3 regions of the Streptosporangium sp. NPDC050284 genome follow, and region 3 is predicted to be linked to each of the others. Evidence: riboswitches for the same ligand, from Rfam matches in the RefSeq annotation. Region 3 holds a riboswitch; each other region holds the start of a gene.
The links. Region 3 has a riboswitch for cobalamin ahead of ACIBH4_RS03085 (ribonucleoside-diphosphate reductase subunit alpha). Riboswitches for the same ligand answer to the same signal wherever they lie in the genome.
Positions count from the first base shown of each region.

Region 1: it holds a riboswitch for cobalamin, as region 3 does, so the genes downstream of both, cobN (cobaltochelatase subunit CobN) here and ACIBH4_RS03085 (ribonucleoside-diphosphate reductase subunit alpha) in region 3, are expected to answer to the same signal.
Region 2: it holds a riboswitch for cobalamin, as region 3 does, so the genes downstream of both, ACIBH4_RS12365 (CbtB domain-containing protein) here and ACIBH4_RS03085 (ribonucleoside-diphosphate reductase subunit alpha) in region 3, are expected to answer to the same signal.

Region 1 is NZ_JBITIZ010000009.1:375,507-385,891, reverse strand. Features, by position in the region: gene cobN (cobaltochelatase subunit CobN) at 1-2,238, opposite strand, end outside; cobalamin riboswitch at 2,484-2,679, opposite strand; gene ACIBH4_RS22950 (precorrin-3B synthase) at 2,701-4,440, shown strand; gene ACIBH4_RS22945 (precorrin-8X methylmutase) at 4,437-5,063, shown strand; gene ACIBH4_RS22940 (precorrin-2 C(20)-methyltransferase) at 5,084-6,601, shown strand; gene ACIBH4_RS22935 (helix-turn-helix domain-containing protein) at 6,623-7,561, opposite strand; gene ACIBH4_RS22930 (alpha/beta hydrolase) at 7,546-8,310, shown strand; partial or broken gene ACIBH4_RS22925 (ABC transporter ATP-binding protein) at 8,435-9,669, shown strand; gene ACIBH4_RS22920 (hypothetical protein) at 9,666-9,938, shown strand; gene ACIBH4_RS22915 (ATP-binding cassette domain-containing protein) at 9,911-10,385, shown strand, end outside.
Region 2 is NZ_JBITIZ010000004.1:296,901-307,285, reverse strand. Features, by position in the region: gene dop (depupylase/deamidase Dop) at 1-1,147, shown strand, start outside; cobalamin riboswitch at 1,459-1,589, shown strand; gene ACIBH4_RS12365 (CbtB domain-containing protein) at 1,624-1,818, shown strand; gene ACIBH4_RS12360 (CbtA family protein) at 1,826-2,566, shown strand; gene ACIBH4_RS12355 (histidine phosphatase family protein) at 2,563-3,135, shown strand; gene ACIBH4_RS12350 (VWA domain-containing protein) at 3,200-5,326, shown strand; gene cobO (cob(I)yrinic acid a,c-diamide adenosyltransferase) at 5,425-6,027, shown strand; gene ACIBH4_RS12340 (cobyrinate a,c-diamide synthase) at 6,021-7,343, shown strand; gene ACIBH4_RS12335 (serine/threonine-protein kinase) at 7,574-8,461, opposite strand; gene ACIBH4_RS12330 (serine/threonine-protein kinase) at 8,677-9,471, opposite strand; gene ACIBH4_RS12325 (hypothetical protein) at 9,674-10,078, opposite strand; gene ACIBH4_RS12320 (ubiquitin-like protein Pup) at 10,309-10,385, shown strand, end outside.
Region 3 is NZ_JBITIZ010000001.1:713,449-723,833, forward strand. Features, by position in the region: tRNA gene ACIBH4_RS03045 (tRNA-Val) at 1-45, opposite strand, end outside; tRNA gene ACIBH4_RS03050 (tRNA-Gly) at 59-130, opposite strand; tRNA gene ACIBH4_RS03055 (tRNA-Cys) at 205-275, opposite strand; tRNA gene ACIBH4_RS03060 (tRNA-Gly) at 301-372, opposite strand; gene ACIBH4_RS03065 (peptidoglycan recognition family protein) at 463-2,679, opposite strand; gene ACIBH4_RS03070 (hypothetical protein) at 2,833-3,108, shown strand; gene glmS (glutamine--fructose-6-phosphate transaminase (isomerizing)) at 3,162-4,982, shown strand; gene ACIBH4_RS03080 (tripartite tricarboxylate transporter substrate-binding protein) at 5,074-6,090, shown strand; cobalamin riboswitch at 6,095-6,296, shown strand; gene ACIBH4_RS03085 (ribonucleoside-diphosphate reductase subunit alpha) at 6,412-8,832, shown strand; gene ACIBH4_RS03090 (ribonucleotide-diphosphate reductase subunit beta) at 8,895-9,890, shown strand; gene ACIBH4_RS03095 (mechanosensitive ion channel domain-containing protein) at 9,951-10,385, shown strand, end outside.

The DNA.
Region 1 (10,385 bases), on a different contig from region 3:
CCGGCCCAGGACCTCGGCGGTCACCTCCCCTGCCGCGGCCGGGTCCCAGCCGCGGTGTTCCATCGCCTCGACCAGGGCGCGGGCCAGGGTCTCGGCGTCGTCGACGCCGATCCGTCCCGCGCTGCCGTCCTCGGCCAGGCCCAGGGCCTCGCGCAACCCGACGAGCGCCTCGCCGCCCGCCCACATCTGCCGGGCGCGGAGCATGGCCAGGACCAGGTCGACGCGCGGTTCCCCTTCGGGAGCGGCTCCCAGCACATGCAGGCCGTCGCGGATCTGAACGTCCTTGACCTCGCACAGCCAGCCGTCGATGTGCAGCAGGAAGTCGTCGAACTCGGCGTCGTGGGGACGGCCTGTGACCCCGAGGTCGTGGTCGAGCCTCGCGGCCTGGATGAGCGTCCAGATCTGGGCGCGGATCGCGGGCAGCTTGGCCGGGTCCATCGCCGCGATGGAGGCGTGCTCGTCGAGGAGCTGCTCCAGCCTGGCCATGTCCCCGTAGCTGTCGGCGCGGGCCATCGGCGGGACGAGGTGGTCGACCAGGGTGGCGTGGGCGCGGCGCTTGGCCTGGGTGCCCTCGCCCGGGTCGTTCACCAGGAACGGGTAGACGAGCGGCAGGTCGCCGAGCGCGGCGTCCGGGCCGCAGGAGGCCGACAGGCCCGCCGACTTGCCGGGCAGCCACTCCAGGTTGCCGTGCTTGCCCACGTGGACCACGGCGTGCGCGCCGAAGCCGTCGGCCAGCCAGCGGTAGGCGGCCAGGTAGTGGTGGCTGGGCGGCAGGTCGGGATCGTGATAGATCGCGATGGGATTCTCGCCGAAGCCGCGCGGCGGCTGCACCATGACCACCACGTTGCCGGAACGCAGCGCGGCCAGCACGATCTCGCCCTCGGGATCGTGCGAGCGGTCCACGAACAGCTCGCCGGGCGCCGGGCCCCAGTGCTCCTCCATCCGGACGCGCAGGTCCGCGGGGAGGGTGGCGTACCACTCGGCGTACCGGCTCGCCGCGATGCGCACCGGGTTTCCCGCGAGCTGCTCCTCGGTGAGCCAGTCCTGGTCCTGCCCACCCGCGGCGATCAGCGCGTGAATGAGCGCGTCGCCGTCCTGCCCGCTCACCCCGGGCAGCTCGTCCTCGGCGCCGATGTCGTAACCGCGCTCGCGGAGCGCGGCCAGCAGCCGTACCAGGCTGGCCGGGGTGTCCAGGCCGACGGCGTTGCCGATGCGCGCGTGCTTGGTGGGATAGGCCGACAGCATCAGCACCAGCCGCCGCTCGGCGGGCGGGATGTGCCGCAGCGCGGCGTGGCGCACCGCGATGCCCGCCACCCGCGAGGCCCGCTCGGGATCGGCCACGTAGACGGTGAGCCCGTCCTCGTCGATCTCCTTGAAGGAGAACGGCACCGTGATGATCCGCCCGTCGAACTCGGGGATCGCGACCTGGGTGGCGGCGTCCAGCGGGGACAGGCCGTCGTCGTTCTCCTCCCAGGAGGCCCGGCTGCTCGTCAGGCACAATCCCTGCAGGATCGGTACGTCCAGCTCGGCGAGCGCGCCGACGTCCCAGGCCTCGTCGTCCCCGCCCGCCGACGCGGTCGCCGGGCGGGTGCCGCCCGCAGCGAGCACGGTCACCACCAGGGCGTCCACCGTGCGCAGGACCTCCAGCAGGCCGGGTTCGGCGGTGCGCAGCGAGGCGCAGTACACCGGCAGTGCCCGCGCGCCCGCGTCCTCGATCGCCGAGCAGAGCGCCTCGACGAAGGCGGTGTTCCCCGCCACGTGGTGGGCCCGGTAGTAGAGCACCCCGACGACGGGTCCGTCCTGGCCGCGCGTCTCGCGCGTCGGCGTTCCCCAGGTGGGGGTGGGCTCGGGCGCGGCGAACCCGTGGCCGGTGAGCAGCAGCGTGTCGGACAGGAAGTGATGCAGCTCGGTCAGGTTGGCCGGGCCGCCGTGGGCGAGGTAGGCGTGCGTCTCGGCGCAGACCCCGCCGGGCACGGTGGACAGCTCCATCAACTCGGCGTCCGGCGCCTGCTCGCCGCCGAGGACGACGACGGGCCGAGGTCCGGCGAGCAGGGCGTCCAGCCCTTCCTCCCAGGCGCGGCGCCCGCCGAGCAGGCGGACCACGACCAGGTCGGCGCCCTCCAGCAGCGGCGGGAGGTCGGCGGCGGCGAGTCTGGCGGGGTTGCCGAGCCGGTAGTCCGCGCCGCTCGCGCGGGCGCTCAGCAGGTCGGTGTCGGAGGTCGAGAGCAGCAGGATCACGCGCCACACTCCGGGAGAGGAGTGGCGGTACGGCCCGCGGGAGCCGCGATGCGGCGGGAGAGCCGCGACGTCGCGGTGTGACGCAGGAACGGCGGTGTCACACCATGATGTGGCGACCCCGATGCCGCGTCGTGACGGGAAGACCACGATGCCGCGTCGTAGCGGGGGAACGGCGATGTCGCGGTGTAACGGGGGAACGGCGAAGAGCGCACGGAGCTTCCTCCCTCGGGGTCCTCGCCCCGGGTCGTCGTCGGCCACGACGGCTGGAGTCTCCTGGCTCCCGGATCGGTGCTCACCCCGGCCTTCCCGTCCTTCGTCGGACAGTGGCCCGGGTGGGGTTCGCTCCCCGGTTACAGTGGCGGGACCGCGCCGGATTCACACCGGCTTCCTCCCTTGCCGTCGCCATCGATGACACTACGGCAGTCCGGGGCATTGCAAGAAACTGGCATTAACATCCTCTGAGTGTCCATTGCCGACTTTTCCGGACGATCGCGACTCGACGCGTGCCCCGGAGCGCTCCAGGTCCACGCCGCCGCGGACGGCGGCCTGGCCCGCGTCCGCGTACCCGGAGGTCGTCTCACCCCCTCCCAGCTGCGCGAACTCGCCGACGCCGCCACGGCGTACGGCACCGGCGTCATCGAGCTCACCTCCCGGGCGAACGTCCAGGTACGCGGTCTCGGGCCGGAGGATCCAGGAAGCGGTACGGGAAACGGGTTCGCCGCAAGGATGGCGAGAGCGGGTCTGCTGCCCTCGGCGACACACGAGCGGATCCGCAACATCCTCGCCTCCCCCCTGACCGGAGTGGACGGACCGGCCGGACCGGCCCGACTCGACAGACCGGCTGGACCGGCCGAACCGAGCGAACTCGACGGACCACCTGGACCGGCTGGATCAGGCGGAATCGACGAGCCGAGCAGGCCGAACGGACCGAACGGCATGAAAGGGACGAACCATCCGGACGGCCGTGGGATCGCCGACGTCACCCCTCTGATCGGCGAGTTGGATCGACGGCTGTGTGCTCGCCCGGCCCTCGCCGCCCTGCCGGGACGGTTCATGTTCGCCCTCGACGACGGCCGGGGGGACGTGGCCGGCCTGGGCGCGGACGCCACGATCCTGCCCACGGCGCCGGACGAGGCGGCGCTGCTCCTCGCCGGAACCGACACCGGCCTGCGCGTACCGCTCGACGAAGCCGTGACTGTCCTGCTCGCCGCCGCCGAGGCGTTCCTCGACGAGCTGGCCACCCGGGACGTCACCGCCTGGCGGATCGCCGAACTTCCCGACGGCCCCTCCCTGATCACCGCCCGGATACGAACCACTCTCGGACTCCCCGACACACCCCCATTCGAACCGGTGAGACCGCGCGTCGTGACCTCCGGGCCGGTCGGCGTCGTCGAGAGCGCGGACGGGCCGGGGAACCGAACCGGCGCCACAGGAGAGACGGGTCCCGGAGACGCCGCAGGCCACGGAGACAGGGACACGGGCGGTCCGGGAAACGAGGGCACGCGGGCGGCGCTCGGGGTGGCGATCCCGTTGGGGCGGCTGACCTCCGCGCTGGCATCGATGCTCGCCGACGCCGCCTCGGGCGGGGAGATCCGGCTCACGCCATGGCGCGGTGTGGTCCTGCCCGGCCTGGACCGCGCCGAGGTCACGGGCACGGCCGCCCGTCTGGAGGCCGCCGGACTGGTCGTCGACCCCGCCTCCCCCTGGATCGGTGTGACGGCCTGCACCGGCCGCCCCGGCTGCGCCAAGTCCCTCGCCGACGTCCAGGCCGACGCCGCCACCGCCATCGGCTTCACCTCGCCGTCCGGAAGCGAGCTCTCCGGAGGAGAGCTCTCCGGAAGCGAGCCCTCCGCGGCCTCGCCACCCGGGGGTGAGCCGCCGTCCAAGGGCGAACCGTCCACGACCTCACCGTCCGGGGACGAACTCGGCGTGGCCTCACCGTCCAGGAGTGAGCCGTCCAGGGGCGAACCGTCCGGGAGCGAACCGTTCGTGGCCCCGCCGTCCACGATGGGGCCGGGCACCGATACGCTCCCCGTGCACTGGGCGGGCTGCGCCAGGCGCTGTGGCCGCCCGAGGGGACGGGTGGCGGACATGATCGCCACCGGTGACGGTTACCGCCTGGAACTGGACGGCACCGCCCTGACCTGCTCCGGCATCGAGGAGACCGCGGCCGCGGTGGCGGCCGCCAGAGGGGAACTGTGATCGACTACGTCCGCGACGGCGCGGAGATCTACCGCCGCTCCTTCGCCACCATCCGCGCGGAAGCCGACCTGGACGGCCTGCCCGCAGACGTCGCCCGGGTCGCGGTCCGTATGATCCACGCCTGCGGGATGGTCGACCTGGTGGGCGATCTGCGCTGGTCGCCCGGTGTCGTGGCCTCGGCGCGCGAGGCGCTCCAGGCGGGCGCCCCGGTGCTCTGCGACGCCATGATGGTCGCCTCGGGGGTGACCAGGCGACGCCTCCCCGCAGGCAACGAGGTGATCTGCACCCTCGGCGACCCCCGGGTGCCGGAGCTCGCCGCCCAGCTGGGCACCACCCGCAGCGCCGCGGCGCTGGAGCTGTGGCGCGACAGGCTCCAGGGCTCGGTGGTCGCGATCGGCAACGCGCCGACCGCGCTGTTCCGGCTGCTGGAGATGGTCGAGGAGGGCGCGGGCCGCCCGGCCGCCGTGCTCGGCGTCCCGGTCGGCTTCATCGGCGCCGCCGAGTCCAAGCAGGCCCTCGCCGAGCACCCGGCGAGGCTGGAATACCTCGTCGTGAACGGACGCCGAGGCGGAAGCGCGATGACCGCCGCCGCGGTCAACGCGATGGCGAGCGAGGACGAATGAGCGACGACGTGAACGCACGCGTGACCGGACGGCTGTGGGGCGTGGGGCTCGGCCCCGGTGACTCCGAGCTGGTGACCGTCAAGGCCGCCCGCCTGATCGGCCAGGCGGACGTGATCGCCTTCCACAGTGCCCGCCACGGCCGCAGCATCGCCCGCTCGGTGGCCGCCCCCTACCTGCGGCAGGGGCAGGTCGAGGAGGCGCTCATCTACCCGCTCACCACCGAGACCACCGACCACCCCGGCGGCTACCAGGGGGCGATCGACGACTTCTACGCCGCCTGCGCGGTGCGGCTGGCCGCCCATCTGGACGCCGGACGCGACGTGGTGGTGCTGTGCGAGGGCGACCCGCTCTTCTACGGCTCGTACATGCACATGCACAAGCGTCTGTCGCACCGCTACGTCACCGAGGTCGTGCCGGGCGTGACGTCGGTGAGCGGTGCCTCGGCGGTGCTGGGACGCCCACTGGTCGAGCGGGACGAGGTCCTGACCGTGCTGCCGGGGACGCTTCCCGCCGAGGTGCTCGCCGAGCGCCTGGCGGCCACCGACTCGGCCGCGGTGCTGAAGCTCGGCCGTACCTTCACCAAGGTCCGCGACGCGCTGGCCGAGGCCGGGCGTCTCGACGAGGCCTGGTACGTCGAGCGCGCCACCACCGGACAGCAGCGCCTGGCGCCTTTGGCCGAGGTCGACCCCGGCAGCGTCCCGTACTTCTCGCTGGCGCTGATCCCGAGCCCCGTCAACGCGTCGAGCCCCGCGCCCGCCGCCGTAACCGGGACACCGGGCGAGGCGAGGACGCGCGGCGAGGTGGTCGTGGTGGGACTCGGCCCCGCCGGGCGTCCGTGGCTGACCCCGCAGGCGCAGGAGGCGCTCGCCGAGGTCGACGAACTCGTCGGGTACGGCCCCTACCTGGACCGCGTCCCGCCCAACCCGCGCCAGCGCCGCCACCCCACCGACAACCGGGTGGAGGCCGAGAGGGCCGCGCACGCGCTGGAGCTGGCCGCGGCCGGGTCGAGGGTGGCCGTGGTCTCCTCGGGCGACCCCGGGGTGTTCGCGATGGCCAGCGCGGTGCTGGAGGTGGCGTGCGAGCCGAGGTTCGCGGACGTGCCGGTACGGGTGCTGCCCGGCCTGACCGCGGCGCACGCGGTGGCGAGCAGGGCCGGTGCGCCCCTCGGCCACGACTACTGCGTGCTGTCGCTGTCGGACCTGCTCAAACCCTGGGAGGTGGTCGCCGAGCGGATCAGCGCCGCGGCGAAGGCCGATCTCGTCCTGGCCCTCTACAACCCGGCGTCGAAGAGCCGTACCTGGCAGGTGGCCGCCGCGCGGGACCTGCTGCTCGAGCACCGGGCGCCGGAGACGCCCGTGGTCGTCGGCCGCGATGTCGGCGGGGCCGAAGAGCAGATGACCGTCACCACCCTCGGCGACCTGGACCCCGGCACGATCGACATGCGCTGCCTGCTGCTGGTGGGCTCGTCCACCACGCGGGTGGTCGAGCGAGGTGACGGCGACCGGGTGGTGTTCACCCCCCGCCGCTATCCCGCCTGACCCGGACGTGGCGGCTCCTCCTCAGTCGTCGAGGAGCCGCCACGTGGTGAGGGCGAGTCCGGCCCGCATCAGCCCGGCGGGCTCGGTGAGTTCGACGCCCAGGGTCTTTCCGATCTGTTCGAGCCGGCGGGAGACGCTGCTGTGGTGCAGGTGGAGAAGGTCGGCGGCCCGGCGTAGGGACCCGGTGGCGCAGTAGGCGTCCAGGGTGTCCAGATCTTCCGGATTGCCGGCCAGTCTGGCGATCGCGCTCACGTCGGCGTTGTCTCGCGCGGCGTCCGGGGGTATCCGCGCGAGCAGCGCCAGAGCGCCCAGGTCGTCGTGGTGGACGACCGGCCGGCGCGCGGTGGTGAAGCGAAGGGCGGTGCGGGCCTCCCTCCAGGAACGGTCAGGGCTTTCCGCGGCACCGATGCCCGCGCGTACGCCCGCCGGAAACCCGGCCGGATCCACGGTGGTGGCCAGGATGACGCCCACGTCGGCGACCGGCGCCGCCTTCACCGGACGGGCCGGGCAGACCAGGCCACCGACCTGGTCGAGCGGACGCCGCGACCGCACCGCGATGACGCGGATCGGCAGGTCGGCGGCGAAACCCAGGAGTCGCAGGGCTCGTGCCCTGGCGGCCTCATCGCTGTCGGAGCTGATCACCAGCTCGACGAGCGCGGGATCGGCCATGGTGGTGCGGGCCGGGCCGTACCTCTCCACGACCGCCGCGGCGGCGATCGCGAGGCGGTCCAGCAGCAGCTCGTCGAGAGGTCCGGGCGGGCCGGGGCGTTCCAGCCACACCGTGCCGATCTCCTCCCCGTCGAGTGTGATCGGCATCATGGTGGACACCGGCGGCGCCGGGGCGGGCACCTGACTGCCGTCGGGCGACATGCGAAACACCCGCCCCGCACCGTGCAGCCGGATCCCGGTCACGCACTCGGCCAGGCCCGCCGAGGCCCGCGCGAGTGCCGGAAGGTCCACCCGCCGACCCGGATGTGGCGGTGCGGATCTATCGCCCCTCCCGGGCCCAAGGCGCCATCGTCTGGATGCACGGCGGCGGATTCGTCATGGGCGACCTCGACACCGAACACGCGTGGGCCGTCCGGCTCGCGGACGGCGCCGGCGCGGTGGTGATCTCGGTGGACTACCGCCTCGCCCCCGAACACCGCTTTCCCGCCGCCCTGGACGACACCTACGCCGTGCTGACCTGGGCATCCGAGCACGCGGCCGAACTCGGCATCGACCCGGAGCGGATCGCGGTCGGAGGTCACAGCGCCGGCGCGGGGCTCGCGGCCGCGGTGGCGCTGCGGGCGCGAGACCAGCAAGGGCCGCGAATCCGTTTCCAGCTGCTCAACCAGCCCGGCCTCGACGACCGGCAGCAGACGTGGTCGGCGCGGCACTTCACCGACACGCCCTGGATGACCCGCGACAAGGTCACCGCGGCGTGGCGGCACTACCTGGGCTCCACACCCGCCTCGCCGTACGCCGCCCCGGCGCGCGCCACCGATCTGTCCGGTCTGCCCCCCGCCTACATCGCCACCGCGGAGTTCTGCCCGAACCGCGACGAGGAGATCGGCTACGCGCTGCGCCTGCTGGAGGCGGGCGTCTCGGTCGAGTTGCACCAGTGGCCCGGCACCTTCCACGGATCGCAGGCGATCCTGTCCGCCGAGATCTCGCAGCGGCAACTGGCCGAGCTCGCCGCGGCCCTGCGCCGTGCCCTGGCCGAGTGAGACCTTCGCGACCGACGGTGGCCGACCGGACTCGCCTGCCGGCCACCGTCGACCACCACCGTCGACCACCGGCCCCCACCCACCGGGCGCCGGTCACGACACGATCGACGAAGACGGGAGGGCGATGAACGCCACCGCCGTCGCCACGGCGAAGAAACGGTCCACCCCACCACCGGAGGCCGATGCCGGACCTGGCCTGGCAGAGCTGCTGCGGCCTTACCGATGGAGTTTCGCCGCCGTCGTCCTCCTGCGGATGATCGGCTCCGTCGCGGGCCTGGCACCGCTGCTCGCAGTCGTCGAACTGGGCCGCACCCTGCTCTCGCCCGGACCGATCGACCACGCCCATATCCGGACCATCGTGATCGCGGGCGCGGCCGGCCTGCTCGTCCGGCTGCTGTTCACCGCCGCGTCGGCCGCGATCGGACACGTTCTCGACGACCAGGTGCAGTTGTCGTTTCGCCGGCGACTGGCCGCACGACTGGGACGCGTACCGATCGGCTGGCTCTCCCGGCGCAGGACCGGAGAGCTGACGAAGACGGTGGGACAGGACATCGGCGCCGTGCACCCGGTCACGCCGCGAGGACACCGGGTGGAACTGCGCGACGTCCGATTCGCCTACACCGACGACCACGAGGTGCTGCGCGGGATCGACCTGGTACTCGAACCCGGAACGGTCACCGCGATCGTGGGCCCCTCGGGAAGCGGAAAGTCAACGCTGGTCCGGCTGTTGCCCCGCTTCTTCGACCCACCCACGGTTCGGTCCTCCTGGGCGGAGTCGACCTCCGCGAGATCGACGGCCGGGAACTCCACCGGCTGATCTCCTTCGTCTTCCAGGACGTCCGCCTGCTGCGCGCGTCGGTCGCGGACAACATCGCGCTGGCGGTACCGCACGCCGACCGCGAGGACGTGATCCGCGTCGCCCGGCTCGCCAACATCCACGATCGAATTCTCCAACTGCCGAACGGATACGAGTCGGTGATCGGCGAAGACGCCGAACTCTCTGGCGGAGAGGCGCAGCGGATCTCGATCGCACGCGCCCTGCTCGCCGCCACCCCCGTCCTGGTGCTCGACGAGGCGACCGCCTTCGCCGACCCGCGGACCGAACAGGCGGTGCGCCGAGCCCTGGCCACCCTGGGCGACGATCGGACGATTCTGATCATCGCCCACCGCCCGGAGACGGTCGCCGACGCCGACACCGTCGTGGTGCTGGAGAACGGGACGATCGCCGAACACGGCAGGCCCGTCGACCTGCTGAAACGCGAAGGAAAGTTCGCCGCGTTCTGGCGGTCCCGCCGATCCGCCACCGCCGACACGATCGAACCCCACGACGGCGCACCGCGAGGAGACGAGCCCCGATGATCCGAACACTGCTGCGCGTACTCGGACACGAGTACGCCCGGCCGATGCGACGCACCGTGGCCCTGATGACGACGACCGCGATAGCCGAAGGCCTGTCCTACGCGCTGCTGGTCCCCGTGCTACGAGCACTGTTCGGAGGCGAAGCCGCCGACGCCTGGCCCTGGCTCATCGCGTTCGGCGCCGCGGTCACGGTCTACGCGATGACGTGGCCGAGGGCGCCGTGCGCGTGGGAGGCGTGGACATGCGCGCGATCCGCACCGAGACACTGATGCGTATCGCCATCGTCTTCCAGGACGTCTACCTCTTCGACGGCACCATCGAGGGCAACGTACGTCTCGGCCGCCCCGACGCCGAAGAGGCCGAGGTGCGACAGGCGGCGATCGCGGCGCGACTGGACGAGGTGATCGAGCGATTGCCCAACGGATGGGCGACGAACGTCGGCGAGGGCGGCACACTGCTCTCGAACGGCGAACGCCAGCGGGTCTCGATCGCGCGAGCACTGCTGAAGGACGCGCCCATCGTGCTGCTCGACGAGGTGACCTCCGCCCTGGACCCGGCGAACGAGACGGCCGTCAACGACGGCATCGAACGCCTGATGGCGGGCCGGACGGTGGTGATGGTGGCACATCGGATGCGAACCGTCCAACGCGCCGACCGCGTCGTCCTCCTGCAGGACGGCCGGATCGTGGAGGAGGGCCACCACGACGACCTGCTGC
Region 2 (10,385 bases), on a different contig from region 3:
GCACGACGCGGCGGTCCGCGCCTCGGCGATGCCGGCCAACGCCCCGATCCAGCTCTACAAGAACAACACCGACAACAAGGGCGCCTCCTACGGCTGCCATGAGAACTACCTCATGCGCAGGGCCACCTCGTTCGCCGACATCGTCAGGCACCTGACGCCGTTCTTCGTCTCCCGGCAGGTCGTCACCGGCGCGGGCAAGGTCGGCATCGGCCAGGACTCCCGGGGCGAGGGCTTCCAGATCAGCCAGCGGGCCGACTTCTTCGAGGTCGAGGTGGGGCTGGAGACGACGCTCAAGCGGCCGATCATCAACACCCGGGACGAGCCCCACGCCGACCCGGAGAAATACCGTCGCCTGCACGTCATCATCGGCGACGCCAACATGTCGGAGATCTCGACCTACCTGAAGCTGGGGTCCACCGCGCTCGTCCTGGCGATGATCGAGGACGGCTACTTCACCCGCGACCTCGCCGTGGACAACCCCGTCCAGGCCCTGCGCGCGGTCTCACACGACCCCACGCTCAAGTACGAGATCTCCATGCGCGACGGTCGCAAACTGACGGCCGTGCAGCTCCAGATGGAATACCTGGAGCTCGCGCGCAAGTATGCCGAGGAGCGCAGCGCCAACGGCCTGGACGAGCCCACCAAGGACATCCTGGAGCGCTGGGAGTCGGTCCTCACCCGCCTGGCGGAGGATCCGATGCAGCTGTCCGGCGAACTCGACTGGGTGGCCAAGCTGGAGCTTCTGGAGGGATACCGGACCCGTGACGGCCTTCCCTGGTCGCACCCGCGTCTGCAGCTCGTCGATCTCCAGTACTCCGACATCCGTCCCGACCGGGGGCTCTACAACCGGCTGGTCGCCCGGGGCCGCATGCAGCGCCTGGTCACCGAGGAGGAGGTCCAGAGGGCCATCGAGGTGCCGCCCAACGACACCCGGGCCTACTTCCGAGGCCGCTGCCTGAGCCAGTACAGCGAGTCGGTGGCCGCGGCCTCCTGGGACTCGGTCATCTTCGACATCCCCGGCCGTGAGTCGCTGCAGCGCGTCCCCACCCTTGAGCCGCTCCGCGGCACCAAGGCCCACGTGGGCGAGCTGTTCGACCGTTGCCGTACCGCCGCGGAGCTGGTGACGGCGCTCACCGGCGAGCAGTGACGTCCTGAGAGGGGGGGGGGGGGGCGGGCGGGCCCCCCCCCCCCCCCACCCCACCCCCCCCCCCCCCCAAAACCCCCCCCCCCGGGGAGGGGGGGGGGGGCCAGAGGGGAAGTGACGCGGGCGGTGTGGGGGGGGGGGGGGCGGGGCGGGGGCGGGGGGGGGGGTGGGGGGGGGGGGGGGGGGGGGGGCGGCGCGGGGGGGGGGTGGGGGGGGGGGGGGGGGGGGGGGGGGCCCCCCCCCCCCCCCCCCCCCCCCCTCTTCGTGCCCACCGAATCCTGTTAAACCGGACACCTGGATTGACGGGGGACGGGAAATCGGGATAAGTTCCGGGTGCTTTGTGGCGGTGCGAGGGAAATCCGGTGAAATTCCGGTGCGGTCGCGCCACTGTAATCCGGCCCGCGAGGGCCGGGAGCCAGGTCACACTCGGCCGCCACCGACCTACGAAAAGGGACGCGTCAATCCCGGAGGAGGTGGCCGTGAGCCAGATCTCGGCACCGCACACCCAGCCCATCCCATGGCACTCGCTCACCCGCTGGCTGCTCGCCGTACCGGTGCTGCTGCTTCTCGCCTATCTGGTCACCTTCGACCAGGGGGCGATCTCCCAGGCGGGAAACTACCTGCACGAACTCATGCACGACGGGCGTCACCTGCTCGGCGTACCGTGCCACTGAGCCACAGGTGATCTCCAAACTCATCGTCCGGGGCCTCGTCGCCGGACTGCTCGCAGGGCTGCTCGCGGCCGTCTTCGCCTACACCGTCGGCGAACCACGCATCGACCAGGCCATCGCGCTCGAGGAGGCGGCCGCGGCCGCCTCCGGGGCCGAACCACACGACGACACCGGGACCGCCGCCCACTCCCACGACGAGGAGGAGGCCCTCGTCAGCAGGGACGGGCAGCGTTTCGGGCTCTTCCTCGCCCTCGGCCTGTACGGCCTGGCGGTCGGAGGGCTGTTCTCCCTCGTCTACGCGGCCGTACGCGGCCGGGCGGGACCTCGCTCGGAACCGGTGCTCGCGGTCACGCTCGCCGCCGCCGCGTTCACCTCCGTCGTCCTCATCCCTTTCATGAAATATCCCGCCAACCCACCGGCAGTCGGTGACCCGGAGACCATCGACCAGCGCACCGTGCTCTATCTGGTCGCCGTGGTGATCGGGATCCTCGCCGTCGCCGCCGGCACCGCCGCCTACCGCTACGCCTCGCGGAGCGAACCGTGGGTGCGCTGGCTGTCGGCGGGCGCCGCCTTCCTGGTCCCCGTCGTCGCGGCCTGGATCCTCCTGCCGGAGATCTCGGAGGTGCCCCAGGGCTTCCCCGCCGATCTCCTGTGGGACTTCCGGATCGCCTCGATAGGGACCCAGGCGGTCTTCTGGGCCGGTGTCGGCGCGCTGTTCGCCTTCGCCGCCCGCAGGCGCGGCCCGGTGTGACGACCCCCTCGGGGGTCACCCGCCTGCTCCTGGTCTGCCACGCCTCCACCTCGGCGACGGCGCGGGCCGCGTTCCCCGTCGACGAACCACTCGACGAACGCGGCCTGCGCCGGGCCGAGAGGATGGCGCGGTACTTCGGCGGGGCAGACCCCGGTCCCGCGGCCTGCCCGGCCGAGCTGCGCTGCGTCCAGACGGCGGCGGCGCTCGGCCTGCGGGTGGAGCACGACCCGTTGCTCGCCGACTGCGACCACGGCCGCTGGAGTGGCATGACGCTCGGCGAGGTCGAGGCAGCGGAGCCCGAGGCGCTCGCGTCCTGGTTCGGCGATCCGGGCGCGGCGCCCCACGGCGGGGAGTCGATCACCGCGCTCCTCGCCAGGGTTTCCGGCTGGCTCGCCGTCCGTACCCCCGGCAGGGCCGTCGCGATCACCCATCCGGCGGTCATCCGTGCCGCGGTCGTCCACGCCCTCGGTGCCCCCGCCCGGTCCTTCTGGCGCGTCGACGTCGCGCCATTGGCCCGCGTGGCACTCACCGGGCGCGGCGGGCGCTGGCGGCTCAACCACCTCCCCTGACGGCCCGACCACCCGACGACGTGAACGCGATGAACACCCCGGCGACGCGAAGGAGATCCCCAAGGTGCGTAACCCCCGCTATCCCTTCACCGCGATCGTGGGGCTGGAGGACCTGAAACTCGCGCTGATCCTCAACGCGGTCTCCCCCCGCGTCGGGGGAGTACTGGTCAGAGGGGAGAAGGGCACCGCCAAGTCCACGATCGTGCGGGCGCTGGCCGCTCTCCTGCCGCCTGTCGAGGTGGTGACCGGTTGCCGGTTCTCCTGTGACCCCGCCGCCCCCGACCCCGCCTGTCCCGACGGGCCACACGAGGTCCCGGCGGAACCGGCGGCCCGGTCCATCAGGCCCGCCCGCCTGGTCGAGCTGCCCGTCGGCGCCTCCGAGGACCGCCTCGTCGGCTCCCTCGACATCGAGCGTGCCCTCACCGAGGGCGTGAAATCCTTCGAACCCGGTCTCCTCGCGGGCGCCCACCGGGGCGTCCTGTATGTCGACGAGGTCAACCTTCTCCACGACCACCTGGTGGACCTGCTGCTCGACGCCGCGGCCCTCGGCACCTGCTACGTCGAGCGCGAGGGGGTGTCGGTACGGCACGCCGCCCGGTTCCTGCTGGTCGGGACGATGAACCCCGAGGAGGGGGAGCTGCGCCCGCAACTGCTCGACCGCTTCGGGCTGACCGTTGAGGTAAGGGCCTCGCGGGAGGCATCCCAGCGGGCGGAGGTGGTCCGGCGCCGTCTGGCCTTCGAGGCCGACCCCGCCGCGTTCGCCGCCGCCTGGTCGGACGAGGAGCGGGCGCTGGCCGCGCGCATCGCCGAGGCTCGAGCCAGGGTCGCCCAGGTCGTCCTGCCGGAGGCGGCGCTGCTCGGGATCGCCACCGTCTGCGCGGGCTTCGAGGTGGACGGGCTCCGGGCCGACCTGGTCACCGCCGGCGCGGCGATCGCGCACGCCGCCTGGCAGGGCCGCACCTCCGTCACCGCCGACGACGTCCGGGAGGCGGCCAGGCTCGCGCTCCCGCACCGCCGTCGCCGCGACCCCTTCGACGCGCCCGGCCTGGACGAGTCCAGGCTCCAGGATCTCCTGGACAGGATCCCCGACGACCCCGGCCCCGATCCTGACGGTCCCCAGGGCCCGGACGACCCCGGCGGCACCGATCCCGGCAGAGGCCGTGAGGGGGGCACGGAGGGAGGCTCGGACCCCGTATCCGACCACGGCTCCGAGGCCGGGGACGCCACCTCGGACGATCCCGGCGGCTTTGGAGGGCACGACGGCGGGGACGGCTCCCCGCACGGGGCCGCGGACGCCCTGGACGCCCCCGTCCCCGAGGCGTGGGAGGCTCAGGCCGCACAACCCCGGGAGCCGTCGGAGACGGCCGGGGGAGCACCGGCCCGCGAACAGATCGTCGACGCCGAGCCCGGGAGCGGGAACAGGCTGTTCACCGTCCCAGGCGTCGGCGCCGGAGCTCCCGGGCGCCGGTCACGCGCCAGGACACCCCTGGGCCGTACCACGGGCGCCGGGGTCCCCGAGGGCCACACCGGTTCCCTTCATCTGCGGGCCACCATCGGCGCCGCCGCCCCGTACCAGGTCGCGCGGGGCAGGAACGGGCCAGGACTGCTGCTGCGCCGCGGCGATCTCAGGGAGGCGGTCCGCGAGGGCCGCGAGGGCAACCTGGTGCTGTTCGTCGTGGACGCGAGCGGTTCCATGGCCGCCAGGCAACGCATGCGCGCGGTCAAGGCAGCGGTGCTCGGCCTGCTCCTCGACGCCTACCAGCGCCGCGACAAGGTCGGGCTCATCACGTTCCGCGGCGCCCGCGCCGACCTGGTACTGCCGCCCACCTCCTCCGTCGAGGCCGGCGCGGCCCGGCTGCGCGAGCTTCCCACCGGAGGCCGGACCCCGCTGGCCGCCGGTCTGCTGCGGGCCGCCGAGGTGCTCAGGGTCGAACGCCTGCGCGATCCGTCCAGACGCCCGCTGGTGGTCCTGGTCACCGACGGGCGGACCACCTCGGGAACCGCCGAGGAGTCCCACCGCGCGGCGGGACTGCTGGCCGGGGTGGCGGGCGTGGTGGTCGACTGCGAGGGCGGGCCCGTGCGCCTCGGCCTCGCCGCCTCCCTGGCGGCGCGGATGGGCGCGGAGACCGTACGCCTCGACGACCTCACCGACCTGGCCGGGATGGTCCGGGAGAGGCGTGGCGCCGCGTGACCGCGAAGGTCCGAGGTCTGTGAGTACGGCGAGGAGGCCGTACCGGATGGACGGTGCCGGATGACAGTGAGCCGGATGACAGTGAGGGGAGGGCGACGATGCCGCAGGGCAGACCCGTCAGCGTGCCCGAGGACGGCCTGACCACCAGACAGCGCCGCACCCGGCCGCTGCTGATCGTGCACACGGGGCCGGGCAAGGGCAAGTCCACCGCGGCCTTCGGCCTGGCCCTGCGCGCCTGGAACCAGGGCTGGCCGATCGGGGTCTTCCAGTTCGTCAAGTCCGCCAAGTGGCGGATCGGAGAGGAGCGGGCGCTGCGGGTGCTCGGCGACTCCGGTGAGGGCGGGGCGGTCTCCTGGCACAAGATGGGCGAGGGCTGGTCCTGGATCCAGCGTCCCGGCAGCGAGGAGGACCACGCCGCCGACGCCCGCGAGGGCTGGGAGCAGATCAGGCGCGACCTCGCCGCCGAGACGTTCCGCCTGTACGTGCTGGATGAGTTCACGTACCCGATGAAGTGGGGCTGGATCGACGTCGAGGAGGTGGTCGAGACCCTGCGCGGGCGCCCCGGTAGCCAGCACGTCGTCGTCACCGGCCGCGACGCCGACCCCCGGCTGCTCGACGCCGCCGACCTCGTCACGGAGATGGGCAAGATCAAGCACCCCATGGACGCCGGGCAGAAGGGACAGAAAGGCATCGAATGGTAGCCAGGATCGTCATCGCGGCCCCCGCCTCAGGAGCGGGTAAGACGACCGTGGCGACCGGCCTGATGGCGGCCCTCGCCCGCCAGGGCATGGCGGTGTCCCCGCACAAGGTGGGGCCCGACTACATCGATCCCGGCTACCACGCCATGGCCACCGGCCGTCCCGGACGCAACCTCGACCCCTTCCTGACGGGAGAGGACCTTGTCGCCCCACTGTTCCTGCACGGCGCGGCAGGGGCGGACATCGCGGTCGTCGAGGGCGTGATGGGCCTGTACGACGGCGCGGGCTCCACCGAGTTCGCCTCCACCGCTCACGTCGCCAGGCTGCTCGGGGCCCCGGTGGTCCTGGTCGTGGACGCCGCCAGGCAGAGCCGCTCCGTCGCGGCGCTGGTGCACGGGTTCGCCTCCTACGACACCCGGATCAGGCTCGGCGGGGTGATCCTCAACCGGATCGGCTCCGAGCGGCACGAGGCCGTCTGCCGCGAGGCGCTCGCCGAGAGCGGCGTCCCGGTGCTCGGGGCGATCCGCCGCAGCGACGCCGTCACCACCCCCTCCAGGCACCTGGGCCTGGTTCCCGCCGCCGAGCGCCGAACCCAGGCCGCCGGTGCCCTGGACGCCGTCGCGGACCTGGTAGCCGCCTCCTGCGACCTGGAGGAACTCCTGCGCCTCGCCCGCGGGGCGCCGCCGCTGCCCGCCGTCCCGTGGACTCCCGGACCGCCCGCCGCTCCCGTCACGAGGATCGCGGTCGCCGGAGGGCGGGCGTTCACCTTCGGCTACACCGAGCAGGCCGAGCTGCTGGCGGCGGCGGGAGCCGAGATCGTCCCCTTCGACCCGCTCGTCGACGAGGCCCTCCCGGAGGGGACTCGCGGGATCGTGATCGGAGGTGGTTTCCCTGAGGTTCACGCGGCCGAGCTGTCGGCCAACGAGCCGCTGCGCGATCAGGTCGCCGCGTTCGAGGGGCCGATCTCGGCCGAGTGCGCGGGCCTGCTGTATCTCTCCAGGAGGCTGGACGGCAGGCCGATGTGCGGGCTCCTCGACGTCGAGGCCAGGATGACCGGCACCCTCACCCTCGGCTATCGCGACGCGGTGGCCGTCCGCGACTCGCCGCTCACCAGGAACGGCGAGCGCTACCGGGGCCACGAGTTCCACCGCACCGCGGTCGAGCCCGTCCCCGACCGGCCGCTGTTCCGCTGGCGTGGTGGCGCCGACGGGTTCGCCGACGGCCGGATCACCGCCTCCTACCTGCACCTGCACTGGGCCGGCAGTCCCCACCTGGCCTCCAGGTTCGTCGAGGCCTGCCGCCGGGTCCCGGCCGTCTGACACCCCCCTCGGCTCGAGCCCGTTCGTGAGCCGGAAATTCCGGCATCCGGCCTTCCCTTCATTTCCACCGGCCTTTATCTGTCGGCCTCGGCCACGGCCTTGTGTCCATTTATTCGAGAAGCGTGCTCCGCCGGACGGCCCGATTTCGCGAAACCCGGGGTCGCCCGGCGGAAGAAGAGGCCAAGGACGCTTTTCCCTGTCTCGAACATCCGGTGAAACGCCGCGGGATCCTAGGCGAAGGCGTCCGGTGGCAGCCTGGCCGCGGGCAGCCGTGGTGGGGCCAGAGCCACCCCCTCGGTGTGGAGGATCGCCGACAGCATGCGGCCGGCCTGTCCCATGCTGATGCGGGCAGCCGGGTCGCGCCGGAGCAGCCCTTCCAGGACGGGCCACAGCACTCCCGCCGGTGTCGCCGGATCCTCGTACCCGCCGCCCACAGGAAGGCGCTGCGCAGGCGTGCGGGAGGTGGGGCGCGGAGGACGACCCTCCACCGCGAAGTACAGGCTCGCACCGAGTGACCACAGGTCGCTCGCCGGGGTCGGTGGGCTGCCCCGCAGCCGCTCCGGCGCGACGAAGGAGGGAACATGGACGAACGGTAGGGTCGTGGAGTCGCCCGGATCGCCCTGCAGCGCCGCGATGCCGAAGTCGGCCAGCACCACCCGGTCGCCGGTGAGCAGGATGTTGCGCGGGTTGATGTCCCGATGCAGGACACCCGCCCCGTGCGCGTGGCGCAGCCCGCCCAGCAACTGGAAGCCGATCCACGCCGCCCAGTGGATCGGCAGGCGGCCCAGGTGCCGCACGGTCTCCTTGAGTGTGAGGGCCTCCAGCAACTCCATGACGATCCAGAGCCGCCCGCCCTCCTCAAGCAGGTCGTGCACGGAGATCACCGCCGGGTGGTTCAGCCTCCCGGCCGAGCGCGCCTCGCGCAGGGCCCACCGCCGTGCGTCGTGCATGTCCATCCCGTCCTCGGTGAACCGAGGCTGGATCTCCTTGATCGCCACATTCCGCCTGAGCAGGGAGTCGTGGGCCCGCCACATCGTGCCCACACCGTCCCGCCCGATAGGCGAGGCCAGGTGATAGCGATCACCCAGTAAGCGTGCCTTCCTCGCACCTGTTCCCATGAATCACCTGCTGCACATAGAAGCCGGGCACCTCAGCTGATTCATATTTCCATCTGGAACGATGCACTGGGTGATTACCTAGGGTGATTCTCTGTAACGATTTAGGTGCGCGGGCTTTATGTCGTTTTATTTCACGTCCGTAAAGCCCGTTTGCGGATTCGGGAAAACCGTTCCCGAGGGTGGTGAAAGCGTTTCGGAAACGTTCGTGAACGGCCTCAGGCCGCGCTGAAGCAACGCACGTCCTCAAGCATCTTCGAGGTCCGTTCGGCGCTCAGCCGCGCTCGCGGGTCCTTGCGCAGCAGCCCGCGCAGCACCGGCTCCAGGGCGCCCGCCCGCTTCGGCGCGCGCGGCGGTTCGCGCAGGGCCGCGACCAGCGCCGCCATCGAGTTCACCGTGCGGAACGGGGTCCTGCCCTCCACCGCCATGTACAGCGTCGCGCCGAACGACCACATGTCCGCCTCGCGGGTGCCGCCCCTGCCCTGCAGCGCCTCCGGCGCGATGAAGGCCGGGGTGCCCCGGGTCGAGGTCGTCGCCGCCCCCTCCGGCGCGGCGAAGCCGAAGTCGGCCAGCACCACGCGATCACCGGTCAGCATGATGTTGGCGGGTTTGATGTCGCGGTGGATCACCCCGCCGTCGTGCGCGTGCCGCAACGCCTCCAGCAGGCGGCAGCCCATCGCCGCCACAAGATCCACCGGGAGCGGGCCCGCCTGCACGAGCGTGTCGTGCAGCGTCAGCGCCTCCAGGAACTCCATGACGATCCAGAGCCGCTCGGACTCCTCGGTGAGGTTGTGCACCGTCACGATGCCCCGGTGGCTCAGCCGCGCCGCCATGCGAGCCTCCCTGACCACCCGCCGCCGCTGCTCGGCCGCGGCGGGCCCGGGTGGCAGAAGTATCTCCTTGAGGGCCACCTCTCGCTCCAGAAGCAGGTCGTATGCACGCCAGACGACACCGGTCGCCCCCTGTCCGACGCGTGAGACGAGCTTGTACCTGCGCGCGATGATGGTGCTCACCCCCCAATGATCGCAGTTTTCGGTCGCGAAGACCTACCTGGAACGTTCCCGATCTCCCTCGGGGCGGCGAATTCGCCTGGATCCGGTGAGTGATGATGCTCACACAAGCCGATGCGGGGCCACGGGACGCTCGTGCGCGGTCGCGGAGGCAGCGGCGGAGATCGAGGTGCCGCCGGGAGCGTTGCCGCGGGTTCGTGGAGGTTCAGAGGAGACCGATCCCCAGCATCAGCGTGCCCGCACCCAGTGCCACCCCGCCTGCGGGGACCAGCCAGATCAGCCGGTTCGGCTTCGTGTCGGAGGGGCGTACGACGGACAGGAAGAAGCCCAGGGGCATCAGGATCGGCGCCGCCACGATCAGGATCCGCGTCAGGTCCTTCAGGCCGCCGGGCAGATCCGCGTGGTCGACGTAGAGCAGGGCGACGAGCGCGAAGAGCACCAGGACGCCCGCGTGTGCGTGGCCGGCCCGCCACAGGCCGCGCCGCACCGGGTTGTCCATGTAGCCGGGGATGCCGCGCATGATGTGCGCGAGCAGGGAGACCCCGCCGAAGGCCACGGCGGGCACGGTGATGAGGAGCGTTCCGGCTGTGCTCAGCGACGACGGTGACATGGGCCCCTCTTCTTTGGATAGTGGTGCTATCCGATTATTGGATAGACTTGCTATCCAGTCAAGGTGGGTGGATTTCGCCTCATGTCCACCAGGAGGAGGTCTCCTGACGGGCAGGAGCTCGGCGCGGCCCGTACGGGCTCCCGCAAAGATCGCGGGATGATCCGCGCGCAATGTCGCCCGGTTCGGGGAAGATATGAATCAGATCCGTCCCCCAGGTGGAGGTGCCACACATGGCAAGCAAGGACACCGGCGGCCAGAAGCAGACCGGCCGGACCGACAAGGAAGTCGAGGAGACCGCCCCGGCGGA
Region 3 (10,385 bases):
CCTCTTCCGTGTCAGGGAAGCGCTCTCCCGCTGAGCTAATCGTCCTCGGGTGAATCAGAGCGGAAGACGGGATTCGAACCCGCGACCCTCACCTTGGCAAGGTGATGCTCTACCACTGAGCCACTTCCGCGTATTCGCTTCGGGTTTCCCCTCGGCGCTCGCACTACTTTACCGGATCCCGGAGGGTCCGATGGTCGTGCGTTGAGGTGGAGACGGGATTTGAACCCGTGTAGACGGCTTTGCAGGCCGTTGCCTCGCCTCTCGGCCACTCCACCGGTCAGGCCCCTGGAGGCCCGCCGGAGCGGAAGACGGGATTCGAACCCGCGACCCTCACCTTGGCAAGGTGATGCTCTACCACTGAGCCACTTCCGCGTGATCCCCGGGAAACGGCTCCGGGGCACGTGAAAACTCTAGCGCCTCCGCAGGGCGAATGTGCGCAACGAGCCGGATCATCGGAGAGCCTCATCCGGTGACCGATCGGACGTCGGAGGCCCGGACGAACATGATCCGGTGCCCGAACTGGATCTGCCGGTAGCGGGCGTCGCCCGTGACGACGCGGTGTTCCGACGGGTCGAAGGAGGCCGCCCTGAGGTACGAGCCCCGTGTCGCCGGGCCGGAGCTGTAGGCCTGCCCGGCGGGTATCGAGTACTGCAGCGGGGTCAGGGTCTGTGCGGGGACGCTCTTCGGGTAGGCGGGTTTCTGCGGATAGGCCCTGCCGTACACCTTGACCGGGGAACGGCCCGGCCTGGGCGTCACCAGAGGGCCGGACGCGCGCACCGAGGTGGGGGCCGCGGCCGGGTCGTGGAACCACGCCTTCTGGCCGAGGTACCAGATCGCGGTCCAGTCGCCCCTGCGCTCGGCGAGCGCGTACCGCTGGCCGGTGGAGGCGCGGGCGGCGTGATCGTAGACGCTGTACGTGGAGTCGCCGGTGGGGTGCTTGCCGATGTCCTTGACCAGCGGCGCGGTGGCGGAAGGGCGCGTGCGCAGCCAGACCGAGGCGGCGCCCAGGTCACGGCACCCCCCGCCGCAGCCGGTGAATCCCGGTCTGTTGGTGCCGTAGTCGGGCCTGATCAGCACCGAGCGCGCGGCGTCGCCACCCGAGGCGCGCAGCGGCCTGCCGAGCAACTCGAAGTAGTGGGCCCAGTCCCAGTAGGGGCCGGGGTCCTCGTGCATGCCTCCTACGGTCTCCGGGGTGGTGCCCGGCACGTTGTCGTGCCCCAGGATGTGGGCCCGGTCGAGGGGAATGTCGTACTTGGCCGCGAGGTGGCGGACCAGCCTGGCCGAGGCGAGGTACATCGCCTCGGTGTACCAGGCGCCGCCCTTGGCCAGATAGCCCTCGTGCTCCAGGCCGATGGAACGGGAGTTGACGTACCAGTTTCCCGCGTGCCAGCCGATGTCCCTGGCCCGCAGGTGCTGGGCGATGTGGCCGTCGGCGGAGCGGATGGTGAAGTGCCAGCTCAGATAGGTGGGGTCTTTGACCAGGCGGGTCATCGCGTCGTAACTCGTCTCCCCGTCGTGGATCACGATGTAGTCGATCTCCCGAGGGCCGTCGGAGCGGTCGTGATTTCCGTACCCGCCGCCGGGGAGCCGTTCGTAGGCGGCGGGGAGCCACTCGCAGGAGACGTTCTTCGGGCAGTCGGGTCCGGGAGCGGGCACCATGGCGATCTTCTTGACGGGGCTGGGCGCCGGGGTGGGGACCGGAGTGGGGGTGGGGGTGGGGGTGGGTGACGCGGAGGGTGGCTCGGAGGGCGAGGCGCGCCGTTCCAGGGGGAGCGGCGCTCGCGGCTCGGACGGTCTCGAGGGCTCAGCCGGGGCGGGCCGCGCGAAGGCCGCGAGGGACGCGGGAGACGACGCGGGAGACACGGAAGGCGGCGTGGAGGGCGCGGAAGGCGCAAAAGGTGTAGAAGGCGCAGGAGGCGCGGGGGGCGTGGGCAGGTCGGGTGTGGCGGGGAGGGCCACCCGCTCGCCGTCGTCGGTCACCCGTGCGGCACCGGCCCTGATCGTCGCGTAGACCTCGTCGGCGAAGGAGAGCGAGGCATCCTCTCCCGCCGCGCCTCTCTCCCGGGTGCCGGGGTAGCGGGCGACGGCCTCGTACCAGCCGGCCGGGTCGTCGCGAGGGCCCCCGCCGGCACGGCGCCGGTAGTCGGCGAGCAGCGCGGCGCCGCCCATGATGTTGGCGGAGGCGTCCTCGCGCAGCCGGTCGGGGGGCAGGCCGGTCAGCTCGGAGGCCCGCCGCAGGGTGTCTCGCGGCCGCTCCTTCACGACGGACGGAACGGCGATCACGCGAGGCCGGGTCTCGTCGCCGCGCGGGTCCTCCCCGGCGCCGTGGGGCCGTCCGGGTGCGGCTCGGCCGTCGACCAGGTGCATCGGGCCGTACCCCGCGGAGACGCTGGGCCGCCCGCCGTGGCCCTCCCAGCGGGATTCCAGGTAGGAGACCGCGAGCAGCACGCTCTGTGGCACCCCGTACGTCCGTGCGGCCTTGGTGAAGGCGGCCTGCCTGCCGGACCGCGCCCTCGTTCCCGCCGTCGCCGTCGCCGTGCCGGACGGTGTGGAGGTCCCGGAGAGGGGCGAGGGCGTCCAGGGCGCCGGCCGACCCCCGGGACGTGCCGCCTGCGCGGGGGCGACCGAGGCGAGGACGGCGAGAGCGGTGACGACGGTGATCCCTGGCAGGCGGCGCATGGCGGTTCCTCCCCCTCTGGCAACTACCTAGAGTTATCAGAGATTACCGACTGTCGCGCATTGTGGTGAGGTTGTGATGTTGAGGAGATTCTCTGCCCGAAATCGGGCAGGAAACTTGGTGTGGTCCCTCCGGGATGCGTATGGTCCTGATCTGTGTCCACGGCACGGAATCCGCATGAGGATCTGATCACCCACCTGACCCGGACGAGCGCGCTCGGTCCCGGCGAGGCGGCGCGGGTCGTCGCGGACGTGCTGGCCTACTTCTCCGAGTCCGCCGACGAGTTCGTCCGGCGGCGCCACGCGGAGCTCAGGGCCAGGGGGCTGGTCAACGACGAGATCTTCCCCAGGGTCGCCGCCGAGCTGGCGGTACGCCGTGTCGCGGCACCCGAACTCTCCCTGCGACAGCTTCGCCGGATCGTCTACGGGTAGCAGGCGACGGCACCTCGATCGTTTAGTGATGTTCATGAATAAGGAGCGGTTACATGTGCGGAATCGTGGCCTATGTAGGGCCCAAGGACGCGGCGCCCATTCTGCTGGAGGGCCTGCAGCGTCTTGAGTACCGGGGCTACGACTCGGCCGGTGTGGTGATCTCCAACAAGGGCCTCAAGATGCGCAAGGTCAAGGGCCGGGTGGCCGACCTGGCTGCGGTCGTGCCCGCGCGGTTCAAGGGCGGCCTGGGTATCGGTCACACCCGCTGGGCCACCCACGGCGCGCCCAGCGACGTCAACGCCCATCCGCACCTGTCCACCGACGAGCGCATCGCCGTCGTGCACAACGGCATCATCGAGAACGCCGACGAACTGCGCGCCAAGCTGGAGGCCGACGGTGCGATCTTCCTGTCGGAGACCGACACCGAGGTGCTGTCGCACCTGATCGCCCGTACGGTCAAGGAGGCCGACTCGCTGGAGGAGGCCGTGCGGACCGCGCTCAAGCGGGTCGTCGGCACGTACGGGATCGCGGTGATCGACTCCGAGCGTCCCGGCGAGGTGGTCGTGGCGCGCAACGGCAGTCCCATCGTGCTGGGCATCGGCGAGAAGGAGATGTTCGCCGCGTCCGACGTGGCCGCGCTGGTCCGCTACACGCGCCAGGTGGTGCACCTGGAGGACGGCGAGATCGCCGTGCTGCGGGCCGACGGGTTCAACACCTTCGCCAGCGACGCGCGGGAGACGGCCAAGGAGACGCTGACCGTCGACTGGGAGGCCGGGCACTACGACACCGGCGGCTACGAGCACTACCTGCTCAAGGAGATCTCCGAGCAGCCCGACACGGTGGCCAGGACGCTGCGCGGGCGGCTGGACGACCGCTTCCACATCGCCCATCTGGGCGGTCTCAACATGGACGCGCGGGAGAGCCGCTCGTTCCGCCGAGTGAAGGTCATCGGCTGCGGTTCCGCGTACTACTCGGGCCAGATCGGCGCGCAGCTCATCGAGGAACTGGCGCGCATCCCCGCCGACGCGGAGCCGGCGAGCGAGTTCCGCTACCGCAGTCCGGTGGTGGAGGCCGACACCCTCTATGTGGCGATCAGCCAGTCGGGCGAGACCTACGACACCCTCGCCGCCGTGCAGGAGCTCAAGCGCAAGGGCGGCCGGGTGCTCGGCATCGTCAACACGGTGGGCAGCGCGATCGCCCGCGAGTGCGACGGCGGCCTCTATCTGCACGCGGGCCCCGAGGTCTCGGTGGCGAGCACCAAGGCGTTCACCTCGACCGCCGTGGCCTTCGCGCTGCTCGCGCTGCACCTGGGCCGGGTGCGTGACCTGTCTCCCGCCGACGGCCGCAGGATCTGCGACGGCCTGCGCAGGCTGCCTGACCAGATCAAGGAGATCCTGGCGCTGGAGCCGCAGCTCAAGGAGCTGGCAGGCAAGTACGCCGAGTCGCCGAGCATGATGTTCGTGGGCCGGGTGAGGGGCTATCCGGTGGCCCGCGAGGGCGCGCAGAAGCTCAAGGAGATCTCGTACGTGCACGCCGAGGCCTATCCGGCGAGCGAGCTCAAGCACGGGCCGCTGGCGCTGATCGGCCCGGACATGCCGACGGTGGCGATCGTCCCCGACGACGAGCTGCTGGACAAGAATCTCACCACGCTGGGTGAGATCCGCGCCCGGGGCGGCCGGGTGCTCATGGTGGGCCACCGCGGCGCCGACCCCAAGCTCGCCGACGACTGTGTCGTGGTGCCCAAGAACGAGACCGAGCTGGACCCGATCCTGCTCTCGATCCCGCTGCAGCTCTTCGCCTACCACGCGGCCGTGGCCCTGGGGCGCGACGTCGACAAGCCCAGGAACCTGGCCAAGAGCGTCACGGTGGAGTGAGCCCCGCGCCCTTCCCCTCCCCCCGTCTCATCACGGATAGTGATGAGGTACTAACCTCTGGTATAGGGGGTTCTTGGGGGAAGGGGCGCTTATGCGCCGTAGGGGGTTTTTCGCGCTGGCGGCGGGGGTGCTGGTCGCCGCGGGGTGCGGCGCGAACGGCGCCGGCTCGGTGGTGAAGCGCCTGTTCGTCCTCGAACCGACCGCCGACGGCCATGGCTGGGACAGGATCGCGGGCAGGCTGGCGACCGTCGTGGTCCAGGCGGGACTGGCGCGTACCGCGATGGCCGTCGAGCGGGGCGGCGCCCTGGGCTCCGCCCCTCGCGACGCGTTCGGCGCCTTCCACGGCCCCTTCGCGCGAGAGGGCAGGCTGCTCGTCACCGCGATGCCGATGGTGGCCGCCGCGGAGATCGCCAACACCGTCGCCGTGGTGAACGCCGCCACCCCCATCGCCCGCCTGGTCGGCGACTGGTCGGTCCTGGTCGTCCCCTCCGACTCCCGCCTGCTGACCTTCGAGGACTTCGCCGCGCGGCTGCGTCGGAACCCGGCGGGGCTCGCGGTCGGCGGTCGTCCGGAGGGAGGCTCCGAGCACGTGCTCTACGGCATGATCGGCAAGTGCCTCGGGGTGGACGCCCGGCTGCTGGAGTATGCCGGATACCTCACCCCCGAGGACGCGGTGGAGGGGCTCCAGGTGGGCCAGGTGGCGGCCCTGCTGGGATCGGCGCGTGCCCTGCGGTCCGAGATCGCCGCGGGCCGTCTGCGGCCCCTGGCGGTCTCCTCCGGTGACCGGATCGACGGGATCGACGCGCCGACGCTCAGGGAGGTCGACGTCCGGCTGGAGTACAGCGACTGGTGCGGCCTGCTGGGGCCCAAGGACATGAGCCCGGAGGACAGGGACGCCGCGATCGCCCTGTGCGACAGGCTCGACGCCGCGCCAGGCTGGCGCTCCCTGTGCGCGGCCCACGGCTGGAGCCGGGTCTATCTCAGCGGCGACGACTTTCGCCAGTGGCTCTCCACCGAGACGGCCCGCGCCCGCGGTGTGCTTCACGAGCTCGGTCTGCTGAAGTCCTCCGACACAACTTGTTGGGGTAGTTGCGTCAGGCGCCCCTAGATGTAGGATCCTGCTCGTTGCTGGTTCGCCCCGAGGGGGGCGAGGCAAGAGGGAACCCGGTGAGATTCCGGGACTGCCCCGCAGCGGTGAACGGGAACGAAAGCCGTCATTGAGCACTGGGCGATCCACGCCTGGGAAGCGACGGCCGGTAGGCATGCGCATTGCGCCCGTGAGTCCGAAGACCTGCCGGTGACGTGAATGTCCAGGGCCTCGTGGGAGGGCTCGCGGAACGAGGCGATCCGGCGTGCCCGGGATCGCTCGCGGACGCGTGCCCATCCGGCGGAGCCGTGGGGGCGAGTCCGATCGAGCGAGGGGCACCACGTGACACAGGCATTGGCGGAGACCGCGACGGGGAGCACGGCGGCGACCGCGACGGGCGACAGCGGCGTCGAAGGTGCGGTGGTGGCCGCGTTGGGCCATGGCGGCGCGGGAAACACCGGAAGCGCCGGGAGCGCCGGGAACACCGGGAACACCGGGAACACCGAGAGCGCTGCGGTGGCCGCGCCGGGCGACGACGGCGCCCTGAGCGCCGGGAGCGCCGCGGACGGCCGCAGGCTGGCCATCGACGAGGCCGCCGCCCGGGTGATCACCGATCCGGAGAACTCCAGGGTCGCCGCCGCGATGCTGGCCGAGCTGATCGCCGACGAGGCCGCCGAGCACGGCGTCCGTACCTTCTCCGAGTCCGTCGCCGCGACCCACGAGGCGGGGCTGATCGCCGACGGACTCGCGAGGTTCGTGTCCACCCACGCCGCGGTCCTGGACGCGCTGGTCGATCCGGAGGCGGACGCCAGGTTCGAGTACTTCGGGCTGCGCACCGTCTACGACCGCTACCTGCTGCGCCACCCGCGGACGCGCAAGGTCCTGGAGCGCCCGCAGCACTTCTTCCTGCGGGTGGCCTGCGGCCTGGCCGAGACCGTCGAGGAGGCCGCCGAGTTGTACGCGCTCATGGCCACCCTGTCCTACCTGCCCAGCTCGCCCACGCTGTTCAACTCGGGCTCGCGCAGGCCCCAGCTCTCCTCGTGCTTCCTGCTCGACTCGCCCCGCGACGAGCTGGAGTCCATCTACGAGCGCTACGGGCAGGTCGCGCGGCTGTCGAAGTACGCGGGGGGCATCGGGATCGCCTGGACCAGGGTCCGCTCGCGGGGCTCGCTGATCCGGGGCACCAACGGCCACTCCAACGGCATCGTGCCCTGGCTGCGCACGCTCGACTCCAGTGTCGCCGCGGTGAACCAGGGAGGCCGCCGCAAGGGCGCGGCCTGCGTCTACCTGGAGCCCTGGCACGCCGATGTCGAGGAGTTCCTGGAACTGCGCGACAACACCGGCGAGGAGGCCCGCCGCACGCACAACCTGAACCTGGCCAACTGGATCCCCGACGAGTTCATGCGCCGGGTCGAGGCCGACGGCCCCTGGTCGCTGTTCGACCCCAAGGAGGTCCCGCACCTCACCGACCTGTACGGCGCCGCGTTCGACGACGCCTACCGGGCCGCCGAGGCCGAGGGCCGCTTCACCCGGCGGATTCCCGCCCGCACCCTGTACGGGCGGATGATGCGCACGCTCGCCCAGACCGGCAACGGCTGGATGACCTTCAAGGACGCGGCGAACCGGACATCAAACCAGACGGCGATGCCCCAGAACGTCATTCACCTGTCGAACCTCTGCACCGAGATCCTCGAGGTCACCGGCGACGCCGAGACCGCCGTCTGCAACCTCGGCTCGATCAACCTCGCCGCCCACCTGTCAGGGGACCTCGAGGACGGGATCGACTGGGCGCGGCTGCGCGCGACGGTCCGTACCGCGGTGCGGTTCCTCGACCGAACCATCGACCTGGGCTTCTACCCGACCCCCGAGGCGAGGGCCGCCAACCAGAGGTGGCGTCCGATCGGGCTCGGCCTGATGGGCCTGGCCGACGTGCTGTTCACGCTGCGGTTGCCGTTCGACTCGCCGCGCGCGCTGGAGCTGTCCACCCGGATCTCCGAGGAGATCGCGCTCGCCGCCTACCGGACCTCCTCGGACCTGGCCGTCGAGCGTGGCCGCCATCCCTCGTACGAGGAGACCAGGGCCGCCACCGGGGTGCTGCACCCCGACCACTACGGGGCCGCGACGTCGGCCGCGTGGACGGAGCTCAGGGAGCGGATCGCGGAAACCGGCCTGCGCAACTCGCTGATGATCGCGATCGCGCCGACGGCCACGATCGCCTCCATCGCCGGTTGCTACGAGTGCATCGAGCCGCAGGTCTCCAACGTCTTCAAGCGCGAGACCCTCTCGGGGGAGTTCCTCCAGGTCAATCGCTATCTCGTCCGTGACCTCCAGGCCCGCGGCCTGTGGACGGCGCCGATCCGCGACGCGATCAAGCGCGCCGACGGCTCGGTCCAGGACATCCCCGAGATCCCCGCCGACCTGAGGCTGCTCTACCGGACCGCCTGGGAGCTGCCGCAGAAGGCGCTGATCGACCTGGCCGCCGCGCGCACCCCGTACATCGACCAGTCGCAGTCGCTGAACCTCTTCATGGCCACGCCGACCATCGGCAAGCTCTCCTCGATGTACGCCTACGCGTGGAAGTCGGGCCTGAAGACCACCTACTACCTGCGCTCGCGCCCGGCCACCCGGATCGCGCAGGCCACCGTGGCGGCCCCGGCGGAGCGGGCCGTGCCCGAGGTCGTGCCCGGGGCGGTGCCCGAGGTCGTGTCCGAGGCCGTCGCCTGCTCCCTGGAGAACCCCGAGTACTGCGACGCCTGCCAGTAGCCGTCTCCGGTCTGCGAAAGACCTCAGAAGTCCTCAGAAGCCCTCAGAAAGGCGATGCGCCGATGTTGCTCGACCCCGGCATGGATCTCACCCTGCGGCCGATGCGCTACCCGGAGTTCTACGAGCGCTACCGGGCCGCGATCCGCAACACCTGGACGGTCGAGGAGGTGGACCTCACCTCCGACCTGGCGGACCTGGCGAGGATGACGCCCGAGGAGCGTCACCTGATCAACCGTCTCGTGGCCTTCTTCGCCACCGGCGACTCGATCGTGGCCAACAACCTCGTCCTCAACCTCTACCAGCACCTCAACGCCCCCGAGGCGCGCCTGTATCTCAGCAGGCAGCTGTTCGAGGAGGCGGTGCACGTCCAGTTCTACCTCACCCTGCTCGACACCTACCTGCCCGATCCCGACGAGCGGGTCAAGGCGTTCGCCGCGGTCGAGCACATCCCCTCGATCCGCGACAAGGCGGAGTTCTGCTTCCGCTGGATCGACTCGCTCGGCGGGCTGACCCGGCTGGAGACGCGGGAGGACCGGCGGGCGTTCCTGCTCAACCTGATCTGCTTCGCGGCGTGCATCGAGGGGCTGTTCTTCTACGGGGCCTTCGCCTACGTCTACTGGTTCCGCTCCCGGGGCCTGCTCGGCGGCCTGGCCACCGGGACGAACTGGGTCTTCCGCGACGAGTCCATGCACATGGAGTTCGCCTTCGGTGTCGTGGAGACCGTACGGGCCGAGGAGCCGGACCTGTTCGACGACAAGCTCGTCGAGCAGGTCACCCGGATGATCGAGGAGGCGGTCGCGGCGGAGCTGGCCTTCGCGGCCGACCTGTGCGGTGACGGCCTGCTCGGGATGAGCGTGGACCAGATGCGCCGCTATCTGGAGTACGTGGCCGACCAGCGCCTGGTCAGGCTCAGGATGCCCGTCAGGTACGGCACGGCCAACCCGTTCGCGTTCATGGAGTTGCAGGACGTGCAGGAGCTGGCCAACTTCTTCGAACGCCGGGTTTCCGCCTACCAGATAGCCGTCGAAGGGAATGTCACGTTCGACGAATCCTTCTGATTAGCTGTCGGTCCGGGAAGAGAACGACGGGGCAGAGAGACGACGAGGGGGACGCCTCACGTGTCCAGCTGGATCATCATGATCGGTTCCATCGTCGCCGCCGTCGTGGCGGTGGAGGTGGTGCGACGGGTGTTGCGCTCGCGGCTGATCGGCGAGAGATGGGTCCTCGCCGGTCCGCTCGTGCACCGCTGCACCTGGCCGGGGTTCGCCACGGCCGTCGTGGCGACGGCCCACACCATCTACGAACCGGGCATGGCGGAGGGCTCGCTCGGCCAGGTGATCGACCGCGCTCTCAGCCTGGCGATGATCGGGTGCGCCACCTGGCTGATCATCCAGGCAGCCTACGCGGTCACCGACGTGGTCCTGGAACGCCTGATCGCCGTCGAGGGCGAGGCCAACCGCAGAGCCCGCCGCATCCGCACCCAGATCACCCTGGTCCGCAGGGTCGCCTCCGCGGTGATCATCGTGCTGGCTCTGGGCGCGATGCTCTTCACC